4 regions of the Rhizobium skierniewicense Ch11 genome follow, and region 1 is predicted to be linked to each of the others. Evidence: predicted binding sites of a transcription regulator. Region 1 holds the regulator's gene; each other region holds the start of a gene.
The links. The regulator LexA, encoded in region 1, represses DNA repair genes until DNA is damaged. The targets are predictions, from matches to a motif close to TGTTCNNNNTGTGTTCNG.
Positions count from the first base shown of each region.

Region 2: EKM04_RS18530 (YifB family Mg chelatase-like AAA ATPase) is a predicted target of LexA. The motif match lies at 1,481-1,498, and genes of this name have one in related genera.
Region 3: EKM04_RS09995 (PA0069 family radical SAM protein) is a predicted target of LexA. The motif match lies at 5,851-5,868, and genes of this name have one in related genera.
Region 4: EKM04_RS05955 (LexA family protein) is a predicted target of LexA. The motif match lies at 3,343-3,360, and genes of this name have one in related genera.

Region 1 covers NZ_RXPG01000011.1:101,318-108,757, forward strand. The annotation lists gene EKM04_RS11225 (ComEC/Rec2 family competence protein) at 1-1,317, shown strand, start outside; gene EKM04_RS11230 (glutathione S-transferase family protein) at 1,339-2,016, opposite strand; gene lexA (transcriptional repressor LexA) at 2,412-3,125, opposite strand; gene EKM04_RS11240 (VOC family protein) at 3,330-4,202, shown strand; gene kdsA (3-deoxy-8-phosphooctulonate synthase) at 4,202-5,050, shown strand; gene eno (phosphopyruvate hydratase) at 5,274-6,548, shown strand; partial or broken gene EKM04_RS11255 (IS5 family transposase) at 6,611-7,128, opposite strand; partial or broken gene EKM04_RS11260 (hypothetical protein) at 7,200-7,440, shown strand, end outside.
Region 2 covers NZ_RXPG01000029.1:34,414-41,853, forward strand. The annotation lists gene EKM04_RS18530 (YifB family Mg chelatase-like AAA ATPase) at 1-1,390, opposite strand, end outside; gene dut (dUTP diphosphatase) at 1,543-2,013, opposite strand; gene EKM04_RS18540 (peptide chain release factor 3) at 2,104-3,687, shown strand; gene gshB (glutathione synthase) at 3,735-4,691, opposite strand; gene EKM04_RS18550 (cupin domain-containing protein) at 4,795-5,301, opposite strand; gene EKM04_RS18555 (sn-glycerol-3-phosphate import ATP-binding protein UgpC) at 5,677-6,783, opposite strand; gene ugpE (sn-glycerol-3-phosphate ABC transporter permease UgpE) at 6,795-7,440, opposite strand, start outside.
Region 3 covers NZ_RXPG01000009.1:313,604-321,043, forward strand. The annotation lists gene EKM04_RS09970 (F0F1 ATP synthase subunit C) at 1-219, shown strand, start outside; gene EKM04_RS09975 (F0F1 ATP synthase subunit B) at 297-935, shown strand; gene EKM04_RS09980 (F0F1 ATP synthase subunit B) at 937-1,422, shown strand; gene EKM04_RS09985 (HAMP domain-containing methyl-accepting chemotaxis protein) at 1,825-3,657, shown strand; gene rnhB (ribonuclease HII) at 3,668-4,321, opposite strand; gene EKM04_RS09995 (PA0069 family radical SAM protein) at 4,632-5,789, opposite strand; gene EKM04_RS10000 (glycosyltransferase family protein) at 5,980-6,498, shown strand; gene moaB (molybdenum cofactor biosynthesis protein B) at 6,505-7,044, opposite strand; gene EKM04_RS10010 (4-(cytidine 5'-diphospho)-2-C-methyl-D-erythritol kinase) at 7,041-7,440, opposite strand, start outside.
Region 4 covers NZ_RXPG01000005.1:512,184-519,623, forward strand. The annotation lists gene EKM04_RS05935 (hypothetical protein) at 1-256, opposite strand, end outside; gene EKM04_RS05940 (hypothetical protein) at 285-761, opposite strand; gene EKM04_RS05945 (SOS response-associated peptidase) at 922-1,605, shown strand; gene EKM04_RS05950 (Y-family DNA polymerase) at 1,611-2,882, opposite strand; gene EKM04_RS05955 (LexA family protein) at 2,879-3,310, opposite strand; gene EKM04_RS05960 (helix-turn-helix domain-containing protein) at 3,411-3,827, opposite strand; gene EKM04_RS05965 (helix-turn-helix domain-containing protein) at 3,992-4,426, shown strand; gene EKM04_RS05970 (hypothetical protein) at 4,416-4,859, shown strand; gene EKM04_RS05975 (hypothetical protein) at 5,000-5,593, opposite strand; gene EKM04_RS05980 (PadR family transcriptional regulator) at 5,792-6,088, shown strand; gene EKM04_RS05985 (hypothetical protein) at 6,085-6,621, shown strand; gene EKM04_RS05990 (hypothetical protein) at 6,649-7,122, opposite strand.

The DNA.
Region 1 (7,440 bases):
ATGCTGTTTGCCGTGTTGGTCGACAGGCCGTCGATCAGCTTGCGCAACGTGGCGCTGTCGGCAATCGTCATCATCCTGATATCGCCGCATGAAGTCATGGGCCCAAGCTTTCAGATGTCCTTCGCCGCAACAATTGCGCTGGTTTCCGGTTATGCCGCATGGAGCAGATGGCGCGGCGACCGAGAGCGATTGACGACGGCGCGTCCGCCGTGGTGGGTGTCGCTGTGCTCCAAAGCGGCAACCATCATCGGTGGTGTCGTCATCACGTCACTGATCGGTGGCATCTCGACCGCCATCTATTCCATCGAACATTTTCACCGGATCACCGCCTATGGTCTGGCCGCCAACCTTGCCGCCATGCCGATCATGTCGCTCATCGTCATGCCGTTTGGGCTTGTGGGCATGCTGCTGATGCCGTTCGGACTGGATGGCCCCTTTATCAAGGTCATGGGTTACGGCATGGCGATGGTCATCGAGATAGCCAAGGAAGTGTCGAGCTGGGGTGGCGACACCACAATTGGACGCCAGAACGGATGGTTTCTCGCGGTATCAACGACCGGCTTCATGCTGATCGCACTGCTGCGGACACGGCTTGCCCTGATCGGGATTCCCTTCATAGTCGCTGGGCTGATGATGCTTGTGACAGAGCAATGGCGCATCAAGCCGGATGTGTTGATTTACGAAGATGGCTCTCTCGTCGCTCTGCTGTCGAAAGATGCCGTTGCAACCACGAAACAGCGAGGTTCCGGTTTCGTTTACGAACAATGGGAAAGAGCACTGCCGCTGCCAGCTCAGCATGTGGGAGCAAAGATTATAGACGCGCCGCCACCGGATGACGACGACCCGGGAGAGACCACGGCTCCATCATCTCGGCGTTTTGCGGCTCTGACGGATGCTGAACGCAGAAACGCCACGCGAGACATGAAGACCGCCGCGTCAACCGTCGGCTTTTTCACCTGCCGTAAAGACATGTGGTGCATTGCGAAATCGGACAAGGACGTCACGATCGCCGTTGTCTTTAACACCGCCTTCACAGGCACGGCATGCGATAGTGCCGATATCGTGGTGACGACACGCCGATCTCCGTTCGCCGCGTGTCGCTCCGGTGCTCTTCTCATCAGCGCAGACACATTGCGACGCACGGGATCCCTCGAACTTTGGCTTGGAGGGCAGGGGCGGCCTGTTGCGCGTGCCAAAGCCGCGATGCAGGGACAGAACCGGTTGTGGACGATGCATCGCAGCTACGATTGGCGTAGCAAAAGCTACGATGACGCATTGCCTGATCATATCCAGCAGATGCTGTCTGTCAGCCAATAGGCGCCCGCTCCGATCATTTACCTATCTGGTGCGCAAGTCTTCCAGCCACTCTCCAGATGCTCTCGCTTCAGCCTCATGCTCGGCATCGCGCCAAACCTCCTGCAGTGCCGCTGTTTCCCATTTCTTCATGGACGGAAGAGACAGCAGCAATTGCTTGTAGGTCTCACTTTTCTCCGACAAACCCGTTCCATAAGTCTGAAACCGAAACGCAACAGGGCAGAAAAAAGCATCAACCGCCGTGAGGGTCTGTCCAGCAAGAAATGGACCTCCGAACTCAGAAAGGCCCTGCTGCCATAGAGCATCGATGCGGGAGATGTCATGCTGGAGGCTCCCGGTGATCTGGCTTGGTTTGATCCGTAGACCGACGCACATGGGGTGCTGGTTGCGCAGCGTCGAGAAGCCCGCATGCATTTCCGCAACCGCTGACCTGGACCAAGCGCGTGCTTTCGCGTCATCGGCCCAAACACCTGGGTGTCGTTCGCCCAAATATTCAATGATCGAAACGGATTCCCAAATCGTAAGATCACCATCAACGAGGCATGGGACCTTGCCTGTTGGCGAGAACGACTGGAAGTCGTGAACAGTCTCCCCAAACGGCACCAGCTTTTCCTCAAACGGTATAGCAAGTTCTTCCATCAGGACCCAGGGCCGCAAGGACCAGGAAGAGTAGTTCTTATTGGTTATGTAAAGCTGATACATCCGAAGCCCCCTGTTGAAGAACCGTGTTACCGCAGGTCATGTGATGGATACAGAGGGCCTACGAGATGGAAGACTTCAATTTATTTGATGCTTGGTAATCCATGCGAGACTGAAAAAAGGGGTGCTTCGACACGACTTCCGGGTCAAAGGCCATCATGAACACATCACTGAAAAACATCTGGAAGCGCAATCGTCATGCGGCTCATGACATCAAGGTCATCGCCAACATACCGGCGGTAACGTGACGGGATAACGCGGCGCAAATCGCACTCCCGCGACCATCAAAATCAAGGCTCCAGCAATCAGCAGCAATTTGAGACGAAATCAGCGCAGCGGAAGCCGCGCTGTGGCGAGAAAACGCCAGAGAATTTCGCGACCCAAACCATGCGATGTGCTCAATGGTACCGACGAATGAGACCGACCAGCTTGCCTTGGATTTTTACACGATCCGGTCCAAAAATTCGTGTCTCGTACGCCGGGTTTGCAGCTTCCAATGCAATGGATGCGCCCTTGCGGCGGAAACGCTTCAATGTCGCCTCCTCATCATCCACGAGCGCAACAACGATATCGCCGGGGCTTGCTGTGCTTCCGTCGCGAATAATGACAGTATCGCCGTCAAAAATTCCCGCCTCGATCATCGAATCGCCTTTGACCTCAAGCGCATAATGCTCGCCTGAACCCAGCATATCCATGGGCACGACAACGTCATGCGTATTGTTTTGAATGGCGGAGATGGGAACGCCTGCTGCGATGCGTCCCATGACAGGAACACTGACGGCGTTGGACAGGGCGTCGTTTGCCGGTGCTGGCGGCTCGACTGTCTTCGATTTGCCGAGGCTGCCTTCAATCACGCTTGGTGAAAACCCGCGTGGCGGCTTTGCTGGGGGAGTGTAGGACTCAGGAAGCTTGATGACTTCGAGCGCCCGGGCACGATTGGGTAGTCGGCGAATGAATCCGCGTTCTTCCAAGGCTGTTATCAGCCTGTGAATGCCGGATTTCGAGGCGAGGTCGAGTGCGTCCTTCATTTCATCGAAGGAGGGGGGCACGCCCGATTCCTTCATCCGTTCATGAATGAAGAGAAGCAATTCCTGCTGTTTGCGCGTGAGCATGGACAATACCCTTGGATTTCGAGGCGAAGATTCGCGAAACAAATACAGAACAGACACTATATGTTCCATATGTGTTCTGCAATCCCCTAAAATTTTGTAAAGTTCCTATTATTGTGTGTCTTTGCGCGTGACATCATCGTCCTGTAGGAAATGTTATAGGAACACGGCGTTGTTTGTCGCCGATAAACGGATGTGGATTTTCAAATGGCTCGCGACATCGATCACCTTGTCCTGCCGGTTTCGAGCCTGAAGGAGGCACGTGAACGCCTTTCAGCGCTCGGTTTTACCGTCTCTGCGCGTGCCAAACATCCGTTCGGCACAGAGAACGCCTGCGTCTTTTTGAAGGATGGAACCTATCTGGAGCCATTGGCAATCAGCGATGCCGATACGTATTCGATGAATGCCGTGAGCGGGATCGCCTTCGTCTCAAGGGATAAACGCTTTCGCGATAAGCGTGGCCCGAACGGAATATCTGCCCTTGTTGCCAAGAGCGACAATGCCGATTCGGATCATGAGCAGTTTGTTGCGGCAGGTTTATCCGGCGGGGATCCATTCTCATTCAGTCGTCCCGTGACATTGCCGGATGGCAACACCTCGCAGGCGAGCTTTCGACTGGCCTTCGCAGGCGACAACGTGAGTGATGTCTTCTTTTTTTCGTGCCAGCGCATCGCAGCACTTCCGGCTGATCGCTCCGATCTTGAGGGCCACAAAAACGGCGTCATCGGTATTCGTGAGGTCGTGCTGAGTGCAGACAGACCCAGCAACTTTGAGCGCCTGATAGAGTTGGTTTTCGAAGCGAAGGCCGTTGGCGGAGATGAGGAAGAACTTTATTTCCAGGCATCGAACGTTGGCCTTCGGCTCGTTACACAGGCAGCAGCCCGGCATCTCCTTGACGTATCCCAGCAACGTATCGGTCCGGGGTTGAACGGTGAAGCAATTGTCTTTTCCGTGTCCGATCTCGCCGTGACAGCAGCCGTGCTTGCTGCTAATGGCGTTGCATACACGCGTAAGGGCGCTCGGGTGCTGGTTCAGCCAGCCTCCGGCCAAGGCGCAATATTTGCTTTCGAGGAGTTATGATGAGCGTTCGCAACAATCTTGATGTTGTCGTCGGCGAAGGAGCCGGGCAGGTAACCTTTTCCAACACGAAGCGTTTCTCGCTCATCGCCGGGCCGTGCCAGATGGAAAGCCGTGATCATGCCTTCATGATTGCGGAAAACCTCGCCGAACTTTGCGGCAGGCTTGGGATCGGGCTGGTCTACAAGTCTTCCTACGACAAGGCCAACCGCACATCTCTGTCGGGACAGCGTGGCATTGGCATCGATAAGGCGCTGGAGGTCTTTGCGGAGCTGAAAGAGCAGTTCGGATTTCCGGTTCTGTCAGACATTCACACGGAGGAGCAGTGCGCCATTGTCGCGCCTGTCATCGACATTCTGCAAATCCCTGCTTTCCTGAGCCGACAAACAGACCTTCTTGTTGCTGCCGCCAAGACGGGCCGTGTGATCAACGTCAAGAAGGGCCAGTTTCTAGCGCCCTGGGATATGAAGAACGTTCTGGCCAAGTTGAACGATAGCGGCAATCCGAACGTCCTTTTGTGCGAACGCGGCGCCTCGTTCGGCTACAACACGCTGGTGTCCGACATGCGCTCTTTGCCCATCATGGCCTCACTCGGCGCGCCTGTCGTCTTCGATGCGACCCACTCGGTTCAACAGCCAGGCGGGCAGGGCGGCTCAACGGGAGGCCAGCGGGAATTCGTGGAAACACTTTCGCGCGCAGCCGTTGCAGTCGGTATTGCCGGTCTCTTCGTCGAAACGCACGAAGATCCGGACAATGCGCCGTCGGATGGCCCGAATATGGTTCATCTGAAAGACATGCCCAAGCTTCTGGAGAAGTTGCTGGCCTTCGACGACATCGCCAAATCGGCTTGACGGTTTTTGGCCTCAATCGACTTTTATGGACAGTCGGCGCCTGAACGGGCGCCGTCATTGTAATTTCTTGATGGTCGTCTAAATCGGCTAAGGAAATTCAATCGAGTCGTCATCACGACGCTCTGTTTATCGCGCCACTCATCGTAAAAGCGCTTCACAGTTTTCAGTATGCGCTCTAAGACAGGCAACTGAAAATCCTGTTCCAGTCCCAAAGGGAGAGATCATGACAGCCATTACCGACATCATCGCACGCGAAATTCTCGACAGCCGTGGCAACCCGACCGTTGAGGTCGATGTCTATCTCGAAGACGGTTCCTTTGGCCGTGCTGCGGTTCCATCGGGTGCGTCGACGGGTGCGCATGAAGCCGTCGAATTGCGCGACGGTGGCAAGCGTTATCTCGGTAAGGGTGTTGAAAAGGCAGTCGAAGCAGTCAACACGGAAATCTTCGATGCGTTGGGTGGTTTCGATGCTGAAAGCCAGATCCATGTCGACCAGACACTGATCGAGCTGGACGGCACGCCCAACAAGTCACGCCTGGGCGCTAACGCCATTCTCGGCGTTTCTCTGGCTGTAGCCAAGGCTGCGGCAGAAACCACCGGGCTGCCGCTTTATCGTTATGTTGGCGGCCCCAACGCGCATCTTTTGCCGGTTCCGATGATGAACATCATCAACGGTGGCGCGCATGCCGACAATCCGATCGATTTCCAGGAATTCATGATCATGCCGGTTGGTGCGGAAAATATCCGTGACGCCGTGCGCATCGGTGCGGAAATCTTCCATGTTCTGAAAAAAGAGCTGTCGGCACAGGGTTTCAACACCAATGTTGGCGATGAAGGCGGTTTCGCGCCGGGCCTGAAGAGCGCGCCTGAAGCACTCGACTTCATCATGAAGTCGGTCGAAAAGGCTGGCTACAAGCCGGGCGACGATGTCGCACTGGCTCTCGATTGCGCGTCCACCGAGTTCTTCAAGAACGGCAAATACGAGATGGAAGGCGAGGGCCGTACGCTCGAGCCGGAAGCAATGGCGGATTACCTTGCCGAACTCGCAGGCAAATATCCGATCATCTCCATCGAAGACGGCATGGCCGAAGACGACTGGGACGGCTGGAAATACCTGACCGACAAGATCGGCTCCAAGGTTCAGCTCGTCGGCGACGATCTTTTCGTCACGAACTCCGCGCGCCTGCGTGACGGTATCAAGATGGGCGTGGCCAACTCCATCCTCGTCAAGGTCAACCAGATCGGTTCTCTGACGGAAACGCTCGACGCTGTCGAGACGGCGCACAAGGCTGGATACACCGCCGTCATGTCTCACCGCTCCGGTGAGACGGAAGATTCAACGATTGCCGATCTCGCCGTTGCGACCAACTGCGGACAGATCAAGACCGGCTCGCTTTCGCGCTCCGACCGTCTGGCAAAGTACAATCAGTTGATCCGTATCGAAGAAATGCTCGGTCCGCAGGCAGCTTACGCAGGCCGCTCAATCCTGCGCGGCTAAGCCTCCCACCTAGAGCGTTTCCATTTAACAAGGAAACGCTCTAGGCTGTAGTGACAATTTAATCATTTGAGCCAGAGCATTATGCTTGCGATTTTGATGAAGCCCATGAAGTTTGCGGCGATTTTGTCATAGCGTGTTGCGATACGCCGCCACTGCTTGAGCTTTGCGAAGAAGCTTTCGATACCCCATCGGGCCTTGTATGCGATGCGGTCGTAGGCGTGCTGATACTTGCGATGGCGGCGCGGCGGGATGACCGGCTCGCCGCCCTGTTCGAGAATGATGTCGTGCAGGCTATCGGCATCATAGGCGCGGTCTGCCAGCACCTGTTTGGCGGGTATACCCCGGACAAGATCGCAAGCTGGAGCCATGTCATTCTGCTGTCCCGGTCCAAGATGGAAGCGAACCGGTAGGCCCAACGCGTCAACTACCGCATGGATTTTACTGCCAAATCCACCGCGGGAGCGACCGAGAGCCTGGGCTTGCGAGCCCCCCTTTTTCGTCGGCCACCAGCAGCTTGGGCCTGCGCCCGAATCACGGTCGCATCGATCGAAAGCCACTTCAGATCAGGATCGGCGGCTACACGGTGCAGCAATTCGGGTGTTTCATTTTCAAGAATGTTCCGAATGGCACCTGAAAAAGGGATAACCCAACATGACCACACCCTACACACAGGGCACGGTAACCGTGACCGCTGGCAGCACCACCGTGACCGGAACCGGGACAGGCTGGCTGACGAGTGGCATTGTTCCGGGCGTTCTTGGCGTCGATGGCCTCTCTGCACCGGCTACAACGATTGTCAGCGACATCGAATTGGAGTTGGCTGTCCCGTGGGCGGGTCCATCTGCGAGCGGCAAGTCCTACTGGCTGACCTACGACACCAGCAACGGCCAGC
Region 2 (7,440 bases), on a different contig from region 1:
ATTTCAGTTTTTCGGCGGCGTCGCGGAGCAGTTGCAGGCCTGGCGCATCGGGTTCACCGAATTTTTCGATCAGCGCCGTTGAGCAGCGGGCGTTGGTGCGGATGCCGTTGAAACCGGCGGTCGCGAAACGGTCCTGCTGCAGATCACGAGCGCGGGCGACGCGGCGGGCGACATCGACGCTGGCTTCGGCGGCCATGGGGCGGATGAGATCTGCGGCCGAGACAGCCGGCACTTCGATGCGGATATCGATGCGGTCCATCAGCGGGCCGGAAATGCGCTGCTGATAATCTGTCAGGCAGCGCGGCCCTCTGGCGCAGGTAAAGCCGGGCTCGCCCGCCATACCGCATTTGCATGGGTTCATGGCCGCAACGAGCTGGATTTCTGCGGGATAGCTGACGCGATGATTGGCGCGGGCAATGATGCACTCACCGGTTTCCAGTGGCTGGCGCAGCGCATCCAGCGACTGCGGCGAAAATTCCGGGAATTCATCGAGAAAAAGCACGCCGTGATGGGCAAGCGAGGCCTCCCCCGGCCGCGCCCGCAGGCCACCACCAACAAGGGCTGCCATGGTGGCGGAATGGTGCGGGGTGCGGAACGGGCGACGATCCGACAGCTTGCCGCCGGACAATTGCCCGGCAATGGAATGGACCATGGAGACTTCCAGCAATTCCGCCGCCGACAGCGGCGGCAGAATGGAGGGAAGGCGTGAGGCCAGCATGGATTTGCCCGAACCGGGCGGACCGACCATGAGCAGATTATGCCCTCCGGCGGCGGCCACCTCCAGCGCGCGCTTGGCGCTTTCCTGCCCCTTGATATCGGCAAGATCCGGCAGGTTTGCAGGATGGGCGCGGATGGCTGGAACCGGTCGCGAAAGACGCTGTGTGCCGCGGAAATGATTGACGAGAGCGATCAGGCTGCGCGGAGCGAGAATATCGAAGTCGGCACCGGCCCATGCCGCTTCTCCACCGCTGTCTGCCGGGCAGATGAGACCTTTACCCTGCCCGTTTGCGCCGATGGCGGCCGGCAGCGCGCCAGACACGGCGCCAATGGTCCCATCCAGATTAAGCTCGCCCAGAACAACATAGGAACCCAGCGCATCCGCAGGAATGGCACCCAAGGCGGCCATCAGGCCCAGCGCGATGGGCAAATCGAAATGACTTCCCTCCTTGGGTAAATCAGCCGGTGCGAGATTGACCGTGACTTTCTTTGCCGGAAGCGCCAGACCAGAGGCATGCAAGGCCGCCTGCACCCGCTCCCGGCTTTCGGCAACAGCCTTGTCCGGCAGGCCGACGATCTGCATGCCGACCTTGCCGGGTGCGACCATGACCTGAACTTCGACCGGCACGCCCTCTATGCCCTGAAATGCCACCGTATTGACGCGCGCAACCATGAAAGCCCCCAACAGGCGGACTTTAGAAAACGCTCAATCACGCGTGTAAGTGTCCGCCCCTGCAACCTTGCACAACGGTCATGATAAGACAAGAACAAGAAGTGAACAATTTCACGTATGCCGCGCGGAAAATTGCAACGGGTTGTCAGCCATCAGACGCCGGTAGAGCCGAAACCACCGGTGCCACGCGCGGTATCCGAGGTCTCGTCGACCTCGACAACGGTCACTTGAGTGACGGGCGCTACGACCATCTGGGCGATGCGCATGCCGCGTTCGATGACGAAATCGTCTTGGCCCAGATTGGCGAGGATGACTTTGACCTCGCCGCGATAATCGCTGTCCACCGTTCCCGGTGAATTGAGGCAGGTGATGCCGTTCTTGATGGCAAGGCCGGAGCGCGGGCGGATTTGCGCCTCAAAACCTTGGGGGACTTCGAAGATGAAGCCGGTGGACACCAGTGCGCGGGCGCCCGGTGTCAGCACCACCGGCGCATCCCCGGCGACGGCGGCACGCAGGTCCATGCCAGCCGCTCCCGGCGTCTCGTAGGAAGGCAGCTCGATGCCCTGTGCATGGTCCAGACGAACGAGATTCAGGGCGGGGCGATTTTGGTTTTCTTTGGTCATGCGGCATTAGTTTTCCTTGTGCGCGCCAAGGTCAATTGCAAAAGCGGCCCCGAAACGCTAGATACCGCGCAATTCCACAGGATTTGTTTGATGCCCGAAACACTCGCCGAGGCGGTTTCCCGCCGCCGCACCTTCGCTATCATCGCGCACCCGGACGCCGGTAAGACGACGCTGACCGAAAAGCTGTTGCTGTTCGGCGGCGCCATTCAGCTGGCCGGTGAAGTGAAGGCGAAGAAGGATCGCATCCAGACGCGGTCCGACTGGATGAAAATCGAGCGCGAGCGCGGCATCTCGGTCGTGACCTCGGTGATGACCTTCGAATATGACGACAAGGTCTACAATATTCTCGACACGCCGGGCCATGAAGACTTTGCCGACGATACCTACCGCACGCTGACGGCGGTGGATGCCGCCATCATGGTCATCGATGCCGCCAAGGGTATCGAGCCGCGCACCCTGAAGCTGTTCGAAGTCTGCCGCATGCGCGACATTCCGATCATCACCTTCGTCAACAAGATGGACCGCGAAAGCCGAGACATCTTCGAAATTCTCGACGAGATCGAGGAAAAGCTGGCGTTGGACACGGCACCGATCACCTGGCCGATCGGTCGTTCCAAGAGCTTCTGCGGTTCCTATTATCTGGCCAGCAACAAGGTTCGCGGTTCCGACACGGAAGTCGAGGCAACGCAGGTGAATGGCCCGCAGGACGTGGCCAGCCGGTTGCCGGAAAACGAGCGCGGGGCCTTTATCGAGGAAACGCAGCTGGCGCTGGAGGCGTGCCGTCCTTTTGACCGCGAGGCCTTTCTGGAGGGACATCTGACGCCGGTCTTCTTCGGCTCCGCGCTGCGCAATTTTGGTGTGCGAGACCTGATCAACGCTCTCGGCGACATTGCGCCGCCACCGCGCGACCAGGTGGCCGATACGAGAACGGTTCACGCGGCCGAAGAAAAAATGACGGCCTTCGTGTTCAAGATTCAGGCCAATATGGACCCCAACCACCGCGACCGCATTGCCTTTGCGCGCATCTGCTCCGGTAAGCTGGAGCGTGGCATGAAGGCGCGGCTGGCGCGTACCGGCAAGCAGATGGGCCTGACGGCACCGCAGTTCTTCTTCGCGTCGCAGCGACACATTGCCGATACGGCATTCGCGGGCGATGTGGTGGGCATTCCCAACCACGGCACGTTGCGCATCGGCGACACGCTGACCGAGGGGGAAAACCTGGTGTTTCAGGGTGTACCGAACTTCTCGCCCGAGATTCTGCGCCGCGTGCGGCTGGAAGATGCGATGAAGGCGAAGAAGCTGAAAGAAGCGCTTCACCAGATGGCCGAAGAGGGCGTCGTACAGCTGTTTTCTCCCGAAGACGGATCGCCCGCCATCGTCGGCGTTGTCGGTGCCTTGCAGCTGGATGTTCTGAAGGAACGGCTGATGGGCGAGTACGGCCTGCCGGTTTCGTTTGAAATGTCGCGTTTCTCGATCTGCCGCTGGATTTCCTCGGATCAGGCTTCGGATATGGAGAAATTCCTGACCGTCAAGCGCGGCGATATTGCCCGCGATCTGGACGGTGACCCGGTGTTTCTGGCGCAGGATGCGTTTTCGCTGCGCTATGAAGCGGAACGCTATCCGGCTATCAAGATGGCTGCGATCAAGGAGTATCACGTCGCCAAGGCGGCGTGAGTTGTAAGACGTGGCGAAAACCTCAGGTTTTCGCCACTCCAAACGGCTCAGCCCTGCGCGTCGCGCTTGCGCTCGATCGCGTCCCACAAGAGGCTGGCGACATCGGCACCGCCGAATTTCTTGACTTCGCGGATGCCGGTGGGTGACGTGACGTTGATTTCCGTCATGTAATCGCCGATGACATCGATGCCGACGAAGAGGAAGCCGCGCTCCCGCAATGCGGGGCCGATACGCTGGCAGATTTGCTTTTCGCGGGCCGTGAGCTCTGTCGGTTCAGGACGGCCACCGGCGTGCATGTTGGAGCGGGCATCGTTTTCCGCAGGCACGCGGTTGATGGCGCCAACCGGCTCGCCATCAACCAGAAGGATCCGCTTGTCGCCCTTGCGGACATCCGGCAGATATTGCTGGGCGATATAGGGTTCGCGGAACATCTGGCCGAACATTTCCAGCAGCGAGGAAAAATTGCGATCATCGCGGGTGGAGTGGAAGACGCCTGCGCCGCCATTGCCGTAAAGGGGTTTGAGGATGATGTCGCCCATCTCTTCGCGGAACCGGGCAATCTCGCTCACGTCCTTGGTGATGAGCGTGGTGGGCATGAGGTCGGCGAATTCGGTGACGAAGATCTTTTCCGGCGAATTGCGCACCCATGCCGGATCATTCACCACAAGCGTCTTGGGGTGGATGCGCTCCAGCAAATGCGTGGAGGTGATGTAGGCCATGTCGAAGGGTGGATCCTGGCGCAGATGGATAACATCCATGGTGGCGAGATCAACACGCTCCGGTTCAGACAAAGAGAAGTGATCGCCCTTGATATCGCGCAACTGCATCTGTTCGACGGTGGCGTAGATCTTGCCATCTCGCATCGACAGACGATCCGGTGTGTAATGGAACAGGCGGTAACCGCGGGCCTGCGCCTCAAGGCTGATCGCGAAGGTGCTGTCGCCTGCGATGTTGATGCCGGAGACATGATCCATCTGGATCGCGACGTTCTTGATTTTGGCCATGCGCAATTTCCTTTTGAAAGCCCGAAATGTGTAGGGCAGGCAAGCTTCAAAGGCAACTGCTACGGAGTGGCGTATCTATGAGTTTTATTGACGGTTTCGGGGCTTACAGCGAGGGCGTTTTGGCCGGCAACAGCTTGTTCTTCAAGCGATAGGCAAAGGCGATCGGCGCCGGGAAAGGGCGGCGCAGGAAGGCGACCTTGCGCACATAGGTATCCACACGCCATGTGGCCCAGGTGCCGGCCTTGAAATAGGCAACGTCGCCCGTTCGGAGCATATGAATGGTGCCATCTTCCGCAGTCACATGGACGTCGCCCTCGACGATATGGACCGTTTCGTCCCAGGCGAAGAACCAGCGGAACGTGCCAGCCGTGCAATCCCACAGAGCGGTATAGGCGGCGCGATCTGCACTTCTGGAATGGTCTGCCATGCGGGCTACGGGTTCGCCTGCGAGGATCCAGTCCGGGTTGATGGGGGCGGGTTGCATGATCAGGCCGCTGGAAGCAGCCGATACAACGGTTTGCGTCCGCCCGACACTCCTGGCGCGCGGCATCAGCGGCACGGCGCGGGCCGCCATTGCAGCCACACTTGCGATCATGACATGAAAAACCATATTGCGTCCCCAACCTTGCAATGGAAACGCCCTAGCACAGATCGAGTAAGAATGCTCTTCCTTAAATTGAGACAAGTTTAACGACGTGCATTTCCAGCCGACTTTTAGAGCGTTTCCTTGTTAAATGGAAACAGTTCTGTTGGTTCAAACGGGATCGACTGCTTGTCCGGATGGCGCGTGGCGTAGCCTTAGCATACGGCCAAGCCGTCCGGGCAGGCAGATGGCCCGTTTCAACCAACCCGGAGGGCCGGGCATATTTCCGCCGGGACAAAGGCGATCGGCTCGACCGTACCTCAGGGTATGCCCTTCGCCAATCGCCTTTGTCCTGACGAAAATCTGCTCCGGCAGAACGTTTCCATTTAACAAGGAAACGCTCTAATGGGCCGCGACACGCTGCTCCGCTGGCTGACGCGGCATGACATCGGCGCTGGTCGTGATGCGCTTGCCGGTGTCATTGTGGAAGAAATGCAGCTTTTCGCGCGCAATCGCCAGCAACATCTCCTGCGGCATCTCGGTTTCGGCAGCGCAGGCCACGGTCAGAACCTGATCGCCCACCAGACCATGGAGGAGACGCTGCGAGCCGAGCTCCTCGATATAATCCACGCGGAAAGGGATGCCCTGTTCACCGGCGCGGGCAATCCGCAGGTCTTCTGCGCGCATGCCGACCGTGACAGGGCCGGAGGCCGGGGCATAACCATTGAGCGAGAGCGTGGCGGGGCCGATGGCGAGCCTGTCGCCGTGCAGTTCGCCTGCCAGGAGGTTCATGGCGGGCGAGCCGATGAAGCTGGCGACGAAGGTGGAGGCTGGCTTGTGGTAGACCTCCAGCGGCGCGCCGATCTGTTCGATACGACCGGCATTCAGCACCACCAGACGATCTGCCAGCGTCATGGCCTCCAGCTGGTCGTGGGTGACGTAGATGGAGGTGGTGCCAAGACGGCGTTGCAGGCGCTTGATCTCGCCGCGCATGGAAACGCGCAGCTTGGCATCGAGGTTCGACAGCGGCTCATCGAACAGGAAAGCGGCGGGCTTGCGCACGATGGCGCGACCCATGGCGACACGCTGGCGCTGACCGCCCGACAAAGCCCGCGGTTTGCGATCCAGATAGGGCTGAAGCTCCAGCATGCGGGCGGCTTCCGCCACGCGCGCATCGATCTCGTCCCTAGGCGTCTTGCGGTTTTTCAGGCCGTATTCCAGGTTCTGGCGAACCGACATATGCGGATAAAGCGCGTAGTTCTGGAAGACCATGGCGATGTCGCGGTCGGCGGGCTCCACGTCATTGACGACGCGGTTGCCGATGCTGACCTTGCCTTGAGATATCTCCTCAAGACCGGCAACCATGCGCAACAGCGTGGACTTGCCGCAACCCGACGGGCCGACGAGGACGATGAATTCCCCGTCCTTGATGGAGATATCCACATCGTGAACGGCGCGTATGCCGTTGGAGTAATCCTTGCAGACCTGACTGATTTCGATTTCGGCCATTGTGGTTGTCCTTACTTATCGCTTTCGGTGAGGCCCTTGATGAACCAGCTCTGGAAGATGACGACGATCAACACAGGTGGCAGCATGGCCAGAACGGCGAGCGCGAACGCTTCGTTGTAATCGGGAATTTGCGAGCCGACCCAGACCTGAAGGATCTGTTTGATGCCGCGCATGATGGTGAAGAAGCTCTCATCACTAGTCATCAGCATGGGCCAGAGATACTGGTTCCAGCCATAGACGAACATGATGATGAAGATGGCCGCCATCATGGTGCGCGACAGAGGCAGCAGGATATCGATGAAGAACTTGACCGGCCCTGCCCCATCGATACGGGCAGCTTCCAACAGTTCATCCGGCACGGATTTGAAAAACTGCCGGAAATAGAAGGTGCCGGTGGCCGATGCCAGAAGTGGTACAATGAGGCCGGTATAGGAGTTCAACAGTCCCAGTTTGCTCATGACCTCATAGGACGGCATGATGCGGACTTCCAGCGGCAGAAGCAGGGTGGTGAAGATGACCCAGAAGGCAAGCGTGGCGAAGCGGAAGCGGAAATAGACGATGGCGTAAGCCGCCAGCATCGACAGCACGATCTTGCCGACAGCAAAGCCGATGCCGAGGATCAGCGAGTTGATGACCATGTTGAGGCCGGTGATCTGA
Region 3 (7,440 bases), on a different contig from region 1:
GAAGCAGCAAAGTACATCGGCGCAGGTCTCGCATGCCTCGGCATGGCTGGTACGTCCCTCGCTCTCGGCCGTATCTTCGGCGATTTCTTGTCGGGCGCACTGCGCAATCCATCTGCCGCTGACAGCCAGTTCGGCCGTCTGGTATTCGGCTTTGCCGTCACGGAAGCTTTGGGCATCTTCTCGTTGCTCGTCGCTCTCCTTCTCCTGTTCGCTGTCTAATATCAGCATCAGGTTTGGATCACGGCTCGCACCGCGTGCCGTGATCTTTCGCATTTGCACGACCCCTGGAGGTGAGCATGTTCGTGACCGAGGCTTTGGCCCAGTCAGCACCGGCGACAAGTGAAACGAATACCGGAACTCCGGCTATCGGTCAGACTGCCCCGGAAGCAACACATACGGAAACCGGAGTGGCACACGATGCCGGTCACGGGTCCCCTGTGTTTCCACCGTTCGATCAGTCCACTTACGCATCCCAGCTTCTTTGGCTGGCCATCACGTTCGGCCTTTTCTACGTGCTCATGAAAAAGGTCATCGTGCCGCGCGTTGGCGGAATTCTCGAAGACCGTCATGGCCGTATCGCACAGGACCTCGATGAAGCATCCCGGCTGAAGGCCGAGGCAGATGCTGCGATCGAAACCTATGAAAAAGAATTGAGCGCAGCGCGCGCCAAGGCCGGTTCCATCGCCGCTGCCGCCCGCGAAGCAGCGAAAGTCAAGGCAGATGCAGATCGCGCCGCAATCGAGGCTGACCTTTCCCAAAAGGTCGCAGCGGCGGAAGCACGCATTGAAACGATCAAGCAGCAGGCATTTGCCGATGTCGGTACCATTGCCGAGGAAACCGCGACCGCGATCGTCGATCAATTGATCGGCCTCAAGGTCAAGGATACGGATGTGAAAGCCGCAGTGGCCGCCGTGTCCGTTGTGAAGGGAGCTTGATATGGCGTTTGATGCAACATTTTTCGCCCTCGTCGGTCTTATCCTTTTCTTCGTCCTGATTGCCTATCTCAAGGTGCCAGGCATGCTGGCAAACTCGCTTGATGAACGCGCTGGCAACATCAAGGAAGAACTCGCCGAGGCAAAGCGCCTGCGTGAAGAGGCTCAGCATCTGCTGGCCGAATATCAGCGCAAGCGCAAGGAAGCCGAAGCCGATGCAGCCAATATCATTGCGGCTGCCGAGCGTGAAGCGGCTGCCCTGACATCCGAAGCCAAGGTGAAGACGGAAGAATTTGTCGCCCGTCGCAACGCTTTGTCGGAACAGAAGATCAAGCAGGCGGAAACGGACGCAATAGGCGCCGTACGTTCCGCCGCCGTCGACCTTGCGATCGCCGCGTCCGAGAAAATCCTCGCTGAAAAGACCACCGCTGCTGCAAAGGCCAAGCTTTTCAGCACAGCAGTGAGCGAAGTCAAGACCCGTCTGAATTAAGAATAGACGGTCGGCCGCGTTAAAGCCCCACCCGTTTCCAAAATTTGTAGCCCCGCTGAGCAATCGGCGGGGCTTTTTGTTGGTGTATTGCGCGCTGATTGCTCCGAGAGTTTGGTGCAGATGCTCGACGCTATCTATTGCTCAAGAAATTGATGAGTGGCGTCGAGCTGGCCATTCGGTGTTGCTTCCTACGGAACCGCTCAGAAGGGGCTATGGATTGAGTGTATTACGCAAATGAAATTTAATGAAATATCAATAACAAAAAAATAATATATCGACGTATTCAAGGCATGAATTGTATTCACGGCAATGTTCCGACAATCCGCGCTTTTGGCTACTACCAAGTCTTGAGTAAAGACATACTGCCCTTGCATCGTCCAATATTCACTTTGAGGGACTATTATGAAGCTATCCATTGGTATTGTTCTTGCTGGTCTCTCAGGCGTCATGTTGTTGGTTGCAGGTGTGCAGGGAATGGCCTCGATTTCCTCCCTCAATCAGATCAGAGGCGGTATCGATACCATCGTGGATAGCCGCGTTCCGTCCTTTATCCTGTTGGGCAAGATCAATGGGCAACTTGGCGACGTTCGCAACGCCCAAAGTTCGATCGTAACGTCTAAAACCGATAGCTGGCTGCAATTCGAAGGACAAATGCAGGCCACCCGTGCGGCGCTGGATGCGGATATGCGTACGTATAAGAGTTATCTCGTCGATGAGGCGGACAAAAAGTATTTCGCTTCATTCGATGAAAAATGGAAACTGGCAGAGGCACGCTGGAACGACGTGAAGGCGTTGCTGGCGGCTGGAAAGATCGAGGACGCGCGGGCAAGTTTCGTTGGCGAGGCCCTTGCGGCGTACGGTGAAGCCAAGGCGGTTTTGCAGTCTGCAGTGGATGATATGGAAATGGATGTCCGGGGCGAGGGTGAAGTCACGGCACAGGCTGCCGCCTCTGCCTCTACGCTCAACTATATCTCACTCGGCATTGCGCTTGTCATTGGTGTCGGCGCTGCTCTCTTCGGAAATTTCCATCTTGCCAGACCGTTGGTGCGGATGACCGGTGTGATGCGTCGTCTTTCGGATGGTGACACGGATATCACCATTCCTGGAAGCGGCAGGAAAGACGAGATCGGTGCGATGGCGGGAGCTGTCGAGGTCTTCCGTCAGAGTGCTATCGAAAACAAACGTCTGGAAGCGCAGGCGGAAACAAACCGTCAGCAAGCTGAGGTCGAGCGTCTTGCCACGCAGCAAAAAGCTGAGGCTGATGCAGAGGAAAGACTGCGGATCGCCACATCTGGATTGGCGGATGGCTTGCGCCGCCTGGCTTCCGGCGATCTCGCCTTCCAGATCAATGACGTCTTCGCGCCGGATTTTGAGCCTTTGCGTCAAGACTTCAACCGCTCGCTCAAGCAACTGGGCGCCACTATGTCGGAAATCGCCCATTCCATTGACGCCATGAACAATGGGACTCGCGAAATTGCGGACGGATCGGCTGACCTGTCGAAACGGACGGAACAACAGGCCGCAACCCTTGAGGAAACTGCGGCCGCGCTCGATCAGATCACCGTCAATGTCAGCAACTCCACCAAACGTGTGCATGAAGCACGAGGGGCAGCAACCGAGGCGAACCGCGCAGCCAAGGTGTCGGGTGACGTCGTCGCCACCGCTGTCGATGCGATGCACCGGATAGAGCAATCGTCAGGGCAAATCTCAAGTATCATCGTCGTCATCGATGAGATCGCGTTCCAGACCAACCTTCTTGCCCTCAACGCCGGTGTTGAGGCCGCTCGCGCGGGCGAAGCTGGCAAGGGCTTTGCGGTTGTGGCCCAGGAGGTGCGTGAACTCGCACAACGGTCTGCCAAGGCCGCCAAGGAAATTAAGGAATTGATCGGCAAGTCGTCGGTGGAAGTCGAGAACGGTGTCAATCTCGTGCGACAGACCGGCGATGCGTTGAAAACCATCGAAAGCCACGTGACCGTCATGAACGAACACATGGGCGCAATTGCCTCGTCCGCTCAGGAACAGGCAACGGGTTTGGCAGAGCTCAACACAGCCGTCAATCAGATGGACCAGACCACCCAGCAAAATGCTGCAATGGTGGAAGAGACGACCTCTGCGACATCGGCGCTGGCAGGCGAAAGCGAAAAGTTGCGGACGCTTCTGCAACAGTTCCAGCTTGCCCAATCGGGGTCGCAGGGTCGTGATCATGGTGTTTATCAGGTGAGGCGCGCTGGCTGATAGACAGCGCTCACTCCACGCGCATTGGGCTGAAACTCATGCGGTGAAGCGGACAGGCGCCATTGGTCTCGATGGCGCGCAGATGTGCCGGCGTGCCGTATCCCACATGCGCTTCAAAACCATAAGCCGGATAGATTGATCCGGCCTTTTCCATCATCCTGTCACGGGTCACCTTCGCGACGATGGAGGCGGCGGCAATCGAAACCGATCGCGCATCGCCCTTGATCACTGCTTTGCCGAGGCAGGGTATGCCGGGAGGAATATCACGTCCATCGGCGAGCACGAGAGCGGGCGCGGTCTGAAGTCCAAGCACAGCCCGGCGCATGGCATCCAGGCTGGCCCTCAGAATGTTCATCCGGTCGATGAGCAGAGGTCCGGATGAGGCGATGGAAACGATGGATGTTTCCAGAATCTTCTCAAACAGAAACGCGCGACGCGCCTTGGACAGCTTTTTCGAATCGTTTAGCCCATCGGGTATGTTGTCGGGATCGAGAATAACGGCGGCGGCAACGACGGGTCCGGCCAGCGGGCCGCGCCCAGCTTCATCCGTCCCGGCCACTGGCCACTCACCACGCTGTTTCGCCTCAAGCTCCAGACTAAAATCCGGGCCGGAGTTTACAAAGTCAAAGAGGGCAGGAGAATCGGATGCTGTGCGTCGTTTCATTGGCGGAAACTGACACAGGCAACCGATCTCCTGCAAGCCCCCGGTCGCAGGGTGTGCAGCAACCCACGGGGCGGAGGGGTGCTGGCTGAGGTCTCATGACCTCAAGCTCTTCTCATCGGGGCGGAAGAGCGAACCCATGCGAGGCGGCAGATCACCGGGGGCGTATAACCCGTAGCGCAGGGCATAGACGCTACGGGTATTCTTGAACATCAGCCAGAACCGACCTTCGATTTCAGGCTTTTCCGATTGAGCGGCAAGCGCAATCTCCTAGCGCATGCCGTGATTTCGACCATCATATTGGCTTCGACTGTCACAGCAGCGACAATTGCACGCCTGCACCTCCAGGCGCGATAAACAGATCGTCGCGAAGATGAAGGCCTCGGCGGATGAGCCCAAGCCTCTTTGTCGTCATTTCGAAACGGCGACCAATTTGCCAGGCATACGGACCGGCGCCCTTCATCCGTTTGCCGAATTCCGCGTCATAATCCTTGCCGTCGCGCATGGAGCGCACCAGGGACATAACGTGCTGGTAGCGATGCGGATAGTTGCGCAGCAGCCATTCGCGAAACAGGGGGCTGACCTCCAGCGGCAGCCGCAGCAATACGTACGACGCCTCCGTTGCTCCCGCCGCCTTTCCAGCTTCCAGCACCCGTTCGATTTCGTGATCGTTCAACGCTGGAATGACCGGCGCCATCATGACAGCGGTCGGTATTCCCGCATCCGTCAGCGTCTTGATCGCTTCCAGCCGCTTGGTGGGCGTAGAGGCACGAGGCTCCATACTGCGGGCAAGCTTGCGGTCCAGCGTCGTTACGGAAATGCCGACCTTCACCAGCCCTTTTGCAGCCATCGGGGCAAGGATATCGATATCGCGTGTAATAAGGCCGGATTTAGTGACAATGGCGACCGGATGATCAGCCTTTGCCAACACCTCGAGGATCTGCCGCATGATGCGCCATTCCCGCTCGATGGGCTGGTAAGGATCGGTGTTGGTGCCGATGGCAATGACACGCGCCTTGTATCCCGGTTTGGCAAGTTCCCGTTCCAGAAGCTTTGCGGCATCCGGTTTGGCAAACAGCTTGGCCTCGAAATCCAGTCCAGCTGACAGGCCCATATAGCTGTGACTGGGTCTTGCAAAACAATAGATGCAGCCATGTTCGCACCCTCGATAGGGATTGATAGACCGGTCGAAGGGAATGTCCGGCGAATCATTGCGGGTAATGATCGTGCGCGGTTTCTCCACCTGCACCTCAGTGCGAAACTCGGGCAGATCCTCTATGATCTGCCAGCCATCATCGACGGCTTCATGCTGAAGGGTCTCGAAACGCCCACCGGGATTGATGCCCGCTCCACGCCCGCGCCGACGATCGATCTCGATCCGAAGACCGGATGCATCGGCCAGCGCATTGGCAATATCTGGCGTATGACCCGGCTGGAATGCAGCCTGCCCGGAAAGCACATGTTGTCTCATCTGGATGCTCCTGACCGGCATGAACCGGCTGTGTGGATGTCTCGATTCTTAAATTAAAAATGAGAACAAGACAAGAACAAAATGCAAAAACACGCGATAGCTATTTCTTTTGCATTGCGGTAGGAATCCCATCGATGAAATATTGTAGCGGCGCGGGTTTTTGTGTTTATTGCCCCCTCGGGGATCACATATGTTGACAGTCATCATGGAATGCCGGGATCAGGAGCCTGAGCTTGCTCACACTCTCGCGACGCTCGTCTCGGGCGCGGTTGAGGGGCTGGTCAGTGACGTCATCATATTAGATCACGCCTCCAGCGACGGATCGTCGCGTGTGGCCGAGGCCGCAGGCTGCCGCTTTCATACGGAATGGGACATCAAGGATATCATTGCCTCGGCGCGGGGCGAGTGGATTTTGATGATGGAGCCGGGTAGCCGCCCGCAAAGCGGCTGGATCGCCGATGTCAGCGAATACATGGCGCTGAGCAAGCTGCCTGCGCGCTTTGCGCCTTCGCGTCATTACCGCCCATCCCTTTTGTCGCGCTTCATCCAGCGCAGACCGCCGCTGGAATATGGCCTGTTGTTGGGGAAGCCCGAAGCACTGTCGATTGCCAAGTCCGGCATGCGGCTCGACCATTTCCCCAAATCACAGAAAACCCGTCGCCTCAGCGCCGAACTGATTCCCTCATGGGTGCTGCGCTCCGCCCGGTAGTCGGTCTCAAGCCTTACCGCGCTTCAGATGTTCGTCCAGACGCGGCATGATTTCCACGAAATTGCAGGGCATGTGGCGGTAATCCAGTTGCGCTTTCAAAATTCCATCCCACGCATCCTTGCATGCACCTGGAGAACCGGGCAGTACGAAAATGAAGGTGGAATTCGCCAATCCCGCTGTCGCGCGCGATTGGATGGTGGATGTGTTGATCTTGTCATAGGAAATGCGGTGAAACACGGCTGAAAAGCCATCCATCCGCTTTTCGAACATCGGCTCCAGCGCTTCTGGGGTGACGTCACGTCCGGTAAAGCCTGTACCGCCGGTGGTAATGACCACGTCGATCTCATCGGATAGCGTCCAGCGTCGTACCTGCGCCTCTATAGCGGCCTTGTCATCCGCGACGATGGCACGGTCCACAAGGACATGCCCGGCCTCTGCAATGCGGGCAACCAGTGTATCGCCTGATCGGTCGTCTGCTAGGGTACGGGTATCGGATACGGTCAGAACCGCGATGCCGATGGGAATAAACGCGCGTTCAACAGTCATCTCGCAGGTCCGCCTATGGTTTTCGTTGCCTGAACATACCAGTCTGGACGCTGCCGGCGAAGCTGATCAGCGGCAGATTTGGCGTCTTCGATTGTTTTAAAAATCCCGAAACAGGTGGCGCCGGAACCGGACATACGAACGAGCTGAGCGCCTGCTTTACGCAGCAAATCGCACACGTCATCAATGTCGGGAAGAATTTTGCGTGCAGGTATCTCAAGATCGTTGCGACTTTTGGTGAGGAAAGGCATCCACGTATTGTCATCTCTGTGTTCAAGCGGGGGATTTGTCTTGCTCTTCAGACGCTTGAACACCTCCGGCGTGGAGACCCCCTTCAGTGGATTGGCAAGAACCAGCGGTATGACCGGCATGTCATCGATAGTGCTGATGTCTTCACCA
Region 4 (7,440 bases), on a different contig from region 1:
ACCATGCGTGACGATTATCGTGCTGAGAAGCCATGGCTCTACGAAGTCCGCTCAGTGCATCAGATCCTTCATCTTCGACCACAAAAGACCCGACACTACCGTCATCTAGCTGAAACGATCCGGTTTCCTCGGCAAATTGTGTGATGCGAAGATAGTGATAGCTTGCCTCTGTCCAACCCTGATCCGGGATAGCATCGAGAATAGCTTTGGCGATTGTTTCATAAAGCTCGTTGATTTCAGGGGAAATGCAGTTCATTCCCGTTGTTGATCGTGCCAAATCCTGATCACGCTGTCCTGGCAGATGGCGCGGATTGTTCGACCTTGCCTGCACGCGCTTTCTGTTGGCGTTCTCGACAGTCGGCGATAGTTCCATTTATGGTCGCAATCCTGCCCAGTAGGCTTAGAGTTATCAGAGAGCCGACCGATCCGAACACGAGGGCTGTCATCACATATATCTCAGCCCAAAATGGCTGCTGGAACCAAGATGCGAGCCTTGCGAGGGCGAGATGATAAAACACCAACGCGCTTGTTGTCGTAACCACAAGAAACGACGCACTCAGGAACTTTGACCGGTATTCCGTAAAGTGATCGCGTCCCAGGTGCCTACGGGCTTCTTCAACTCGCTCTTCAAGAGTTCGTTCTTTGCTCCAGAATTTAAACACCTGCCAAGGTATTTCAGCTTTCAAACGGCCATAAACATAAATCGCAAAGGCAGCTGCGAGCGATGCCAGAAAGCTCCAAAAGAAGTCTACAAATGTCATCCGTTGTCCCTCTATCCTTGAAGGGTGTATCAGGGGCAAAGTTGAACCAAGTCTTTAAGTTAGTTTCTCATTTTTAACAGTACCGGGAAATTTGCTATCATCTACGTTGAAGTCGCCAAAAGCTGCTTTCGTTAAGGCATGATCGCAAGAGGTGGGTAGAATGTGCGGACGTTTCACAAATCTCATGACCTGGGCAGAACTGCATCAGCTCTACAGCATTCATGATATCGCTCCGCCTAGCTCGAATATGCGGCCGAGATACAATATCGCACCAACGCAGGACGTGTTCTTTGCGACAAAGCCTGAAGGGCATGAAATGGCCCTTCAGCAAGGCAGATGGTGGCTTGTGCCGTTCTTCGCAAAGGAGCTTCCAAAAGCAGCGATGTTCAACGCCCGTATCGAAACCGTCGAGAGCTCCGGTGCGTATCGTGAGCCGTTCAAAACGAAACGTTGTCTCATCCCTGCGGATGGATATTTCGAATGGACCACAAATGAAGGGGACCGCAAGAAAGACCCATGGCTTCTCCAACTTCCTGACGCGCAATCGTTTTCATTTGCCGGATTGTGGTCCCATAACGACAAGCTCGATGTGACCAGCTGCACGATAATCACTGGACCGGCGGTTGAGCATATTTCTCATATTCATGGACGAATGCCATTCATTCTGCACCGCGATTCCTACGGTGATTGGCTCGATACCACCATTGAGGGACAGAGTGCCAAAGACGTGCTTAGTGCCGGTCAGATCAATGATCAGCTCGAATTTTTCCGGGTTGGTCGAGAGGTCAACTCGTCCCGATACGATGGCTCAGACACGAAAAAGCCGGTGATCAACACGCTTTGAGCAGGCTATCTCGCACTTGCTATCGGCAACTCCTTTATGTTCGTCGTATAACGTGGCGATCTGCGGTCAAATTTCGTTTGCCAGTCGCGCTTTATTCCGACTGAAGCCGGCAAAAGGGTGCCACGCCCAAACTTTGCGTTGACAGCGTCAAGCGCCGTCATAAGCCGTTCCGATCGGTCGCGGTCGCGGGCCTCAAAAAGAGGCCGCAGTTGAGATCGCGCCGCTACCAGATCGTTCATGATGATGCCCGCCTTTGCGTAACGATGACCGTCCTTGAAGATTTTACGCCCACCCCGCTGGGCTGCGCTGATCAGGTCGAACGTATCGTTCGTCGCTTCAGGGAAATGCACTGTTGTCTGTGCCGAGTGCGGCCTATCCCTATGATTAAAGCGTGATGTGTGCATGAAAACGGCGAGATGGGTAGCTTCTAGCCCATGGCGACGAAGCTTTTCCCCTGCCCTCATTGCATACGCGGCGACAGCCTCGAGCATCACGGCGAGATCCGCTACAGGGGTTCCGAAAGAGCGTGTAACAGCGCAACCCTTGCGCTGCGGCGGCACGTCTTCGAGAGGAAGGCATGAAACGCCTTGTAGCTCTAATACAGTTCGTTCCCCCACGACGCTCAGGAGATTTCGCGCAAGCCGCGCATCAATGCGGGCTAGGTCGCCAGCAGTTTCTATTCCAAGCCCAAACAGCTTGCGTTCAGAGGCAGCGCCGACACCCCAAACCTCTCCTACCTCGATACGATCCAGCCAGCTTCGCCGCGCGGCTGGTTGCGTCAAATCACAAACGCCGCCCAACTCCGCGTTCTTCTTGGCAACATGGTTCGCGAATTTCGCAAGCGTTTTGGTTGGGCCGATACCGACGCAGGTTGGTATGCCTGTCCATTGCTGGACCGTAGAGCGAAGATCGCGGCCGAAAGCTTCGCGATCTTCCGGCCTGATATCGGTCATATTGAGGAAACTTTCATCGATGGAGTAAATCTCTACATCGGGCGACCATTGGCGGTAGATGGCGTTCAGCCTAGCGCTCATGTCGCCATAGAGGGTATAATTGCTTGAAAAAACAGCAACATCGTTATCTCGACAGAGATCGCGGATTTTGAAGTACGGTTCACCCATGCCGATTCCAAGCACCTTTGCTTCCGCCGTCCTTGCGACAGCGCAGCCATCATTGTTCGAAAGAACAATGACAGGGCGCTTGGCAATGCTCGGATCAAACACCCGTTCACAAGAGCAATAAAACGAGTTCCCGTCGATCAGCGCGAAAGATGTCATGGCTTTTTCCTGGGCCGGAGCCAGTGAACGTTACACATTGCAACGCCCCAAATCTCGACTTCGGCAATTTCAGGCAAATCGAACATCGGCATGTCCGAATTTTCAAAAGTCAGCTTCGGCCGTCCGCCGATCAGGCGGAGCCTTTTCAATGATCGTTCGCCGTGAATGGTGGCAACGACAATATCACCGTCAACCGGGGTTACGCTGCGATCCACAACGATCAGGTCGCCATTGAAAATTCCCGCATCACGCATCGAGTTTCCGTCAACCTTCCACAGATATGTAGCAGGAGGGTTGCGGATTAGCAGCCGTGTGAGATCGATTGACTCATCGATATAATCATCAGCTGGAGACGGGAATCCGGCGCATAGCCCATGGAGCATAAGCGGGACGTGTATTTCCGCCTCAAATTTCAGGCCGACGAGCATTCCAGATGGACCTTTCAAGAGTGAACTTCGAAAGGAACAAATAGTGAACACAGGAGGCGGGTAAAATCAAGATGGACGATTACGCGACTTATGTTTTGGACTACTCGGATGGATTGGGTTCGCCGTCCGCTATTGCCACGACCATCGCTGCAATCTTTTTGCGCACCGCGAGGTCATCTATTCTGTCGAACGCTTGATTAAGTAAACGACCCTCAGCGCTCGTTACGAACGTGGCAACCGTGTGTGGAGCGACATTTGTTTCGTTGATTTCTGCAGGATCGTTTTCCTGGTCGAAGAAGTACGATACTGGAACATCAAGAGCCGCAGCTATTTTCGACAGCCGACCAGCACCAACGCGGTTCTTGGCATTTTCGTATTTCTGAATTTGCTGGAAGGTTACGCCAACAGTCTCCCCCAACGATGTTTGACTCATCCCAAGTGCCTTGCGCCGGACGCGAATGCGCCGACCGACTTCAATATCAGCTGCTTGGGGTAGTCGTTTTTCGTTGTTCTTCATTGTGGCTTCAGGTTCTAGATAGGCTCTTTATCTGCCTATATGTTCAATCATAAGGTGACATGTGTAGAAGTAATAGCGCCCGACAAAAACCCCCCGAAAATTATGGGGTATATTATGTTGATGCTTTGCCAGTTCGGTAAGCTTCTACTTTTGAAAGTGCATTGATGCCAGCTGCTATAACAAATGCAAATCTTTCAAAAGCCCCCGGTCAAACGGATATCGACGTGGGCAGGAAGGTCAGATTTCAACGCATCATTCATGGTTTGAGCCAAGCCGAGCTAGGAAATGCACTGTCGGTGGCAAGGCAACAGGTTCAAAAATACGAAAGCGGTACGAACCGTCTACGTGGGGATCAAATCGTCACACTTTCCCGACTGTTCAGGGTGCCAATGGAATATTTCTATGAACCTGACCCAGAACGCAGTGGCCTCCCCTTCAGCGTTCAGCAAAAGGCAGACGATGATCTGTTGCGGTTCGTCCGCTCGAAGGCTGGCAGAGAATTAAACGCCGCGTTCGTTAGGATTCGCGATCCGGAAGGTAAAAGACAGGTGGCGGCGCTTGCTGACAGCCTTGCCAGGGAGGAAAGGAATGGCGATTGAATTCGAAGATCTTCCTTACAGCCGTCTGGAAGAGCATATTTACTTTCTCAAAATGCTTGGTGTTGGGGAACGGTTGCTGAAGGACGTGGCGCACGTTCTCGAGGAGCTAGGGAAAGATCACCGCTATCCTGTTCCCCCGCATTTGATCCTGTTGTTACCTGCCGAAATGATACCGCGCCGCTTGTTAAAGATTGCCGAGGTAGATGTTGCGGAATTCCGTATGGTCGCCCACAGCCTGTTGCAGATCAGGGCTGCCCATGGTGATAAACCTTCAAAAGCCGCCGGCTTCGCAGTTGCCTCCAGCCTGCGAGGCCGAGGCACCCCGGAGCGGCGACGACGCCTTTCAACGCGATCCACGCTTACAGATCGAGAGATCAAGAAAGTGGTTCGGAACCTTCGATCGCTCGACGATTCCAATGAGGAAACTCCTTGAGGGAGGTTCTTTCACCTTGAGGTTTCGCTACTGCCCTATGTTCTGGAATAACCGAAGCCGGAGCGCGCTTATCCAAATTGCGCTGTAGGGACGGCGAAGGCCACTTTACTACTATCAAAAATCAAAGTGGCAGCGACATATCAATACATGCTGACAGGAAGAGGCGGAAGCAAGATTGAGATCATAGTAAATAACAGCTTTGTCGTTTTGGCTTTTGTCATCTCGGGAGGAACTTGTTCACACCCTGCGGAGACGCGCTTTACAACTGCGGTTGAACCTTTAGCAGTAAATTTTAGTTGGTTTGAGGGAATATCTTCAAGACTCAATTGCACCGCTATATTCTGCTTCATTGTCTCAATTGATTTTACTTGTTTAGGCGAGAGTTCCCCAATTGCTCGAAGACGCCCATCTACCAAAAGATCGAGTCTCGCTGTCAGCGTTTCGGGACGGTCCTTATCCGTTCGAAACATGAGCTTTGTCACTCCGGCCGCAGCGATAGCTCCGAGAGTAAACGCGTCAACTGTCCTATCCGAGGTGACGTACACAAGTTCGTAGCGACCAGACTGACATTTCAAGCCGATTTGCGACGTCCCCTGCTCAATGTACCCGTACCGGGTTTCATGGTCAGCAAAGTCATCTTCAACAGTTTCGAACTTCCATTGTCCAAAGGCGGCATTAGCAGAAAACAAGGTGATTGCAGCAACCGCTATCAGACGTTTCGTATAATTTTTCATTTTAGCCCCCAGCTTCGTCTTAAAACTACGAGGACAATCTAAAGTGGAGGTTAAGTCTGTGACCTCGTGTTCACTGTAGTTATCGTTTGGTTAAGTTGACGACCGTGTGACCCTTAACGATTTTTAATTCCTACCCCTTGTAAGACTCAACTCTTATCTTATGTAAGACTCATACATTCCCGTTTGATTGGATTGATTATGTTTGGAGCTACGGAACTGGAGATGGAAATCTTGCGGTTGCTGATGACAGGTAACCGCCTCTACGGTCTGGAAATGGTGAAGGAGTCGGAGAGGCTGAAGCGCGGCACAATCTATGTGTATCTGAGCCGCATGGAGGAGAAAGATTGGGTGAAATCCGAAGCTGAAAAGGAGCCATCAATGCCAGGCCTTCCTAGAAGGCGCTACTGGATCACAGGAAAAGGTCAGCGTGTGTTTGAGCGCGCCTCTGAATTGCGGAAGGAGTTTATGACATTGAGCGAAGGATATGCAGTATGAATTCCGACAAGAGTTCAAATGACGATAGTGGCTCTGGTGAACGCCAAGCGCTTTCTCTAGATGCCGACATGCAACCTAAATTTTTCTCCCATCAGTTCAACTCAAACTTTATGGGACACAACTCTGTTGACCATTTCCGCCCAAAGAGCTTTGTTAAGCAAACAGTGTACGGAATAATGTGGCTCAGCGAAGCACAGAACCGGCAGGTGGCAAAGACGCTAGCGTCAGTCATCAAGGGGTCCCGAACTGTCGTCGAAAAAGAATATAAAATTGAGCGCCCGCCGGGTCATCGCGCAATAGGAATCTTGCAAGCGGTTTTACCAAAGTCAGTATTTGAGCGCGTTTACGGCCAAATGGTCGCAGACAGTCGCGCTGAATTTTACGAAGCTCTCGATAAAAACGACTACCTTGAGGCCAAAAAGATCAAACGCCACCTGAATTACTCTTTGATCCTAAGTGCTTTGACATATGTTGTCGGTCTGCCGTTTCATCTTCTATCAAAATGCTTCAACTGGTATGACAAGAGCGAGTAGTGGGGCCGCAGCCCCACCTGCGAAGTTTCATTTGAGGCCTAGATCAGCTTTTCCAAGTTTCATGAGCTGAGTGCGGGTTCGTTCGAGGATTGACCATTCCTGCTGCAAAGTGGACATCCAAGATCGGTCAATATTTGATGATTCGTGAAGGTCAGTCTGTAACTTTGCTAGAAGAGCCGCAGCTTCTGGCGGTAAGATGAAAGCTGCGACAGGTATTGTTTCTTCAAGCTTTCGCATCAAGACTCTGTAACGCGTTCCCTTGTCATCAGTCGCAGAACTCCCATCTAGTGCCTCCTCCCTTATCCACTCGTTGATTATCTGGTTCATAGTGCCGGTAGCCGCTAAGACGTCTGAATAAGCCGCGAGCTTCTTCTCCCAATGCTTTTCCTTTTTGTATCGACCTAGAGCCCACTTAACAGCGGACCAAGCGACTAAAAGAGCCAACCCTGCCTGAACAACAATTTTAGCAAAGTCAAAAACAACAACCCACCACGTGATCAAATGTTACCCCTCGCGAATGTCCTGTTCAAAGAGAGAGAGCCGTCGCTCGACTGCAAAGGTCTAGGCAACGGCTCCGTCTCCCTATTTCCAATGTTCAGGAGACAAGAAAAAATTTATTACCACTTAGCTGATTCTGCTTTCAGGATTGCACCAAAGTATCAAAATCACGCCATGAACTATAGTCGCGCTTAAACCTGAACCTGATCCGCTCAGCAGTGCTAGCCACATGACGGGCCCACCATTTTACGAAAGCAGCGCGAGGAAAACATCTCAATCACGACGTCGCATTGCTCTTCTGTTAAGTGTCCGCAAACGATC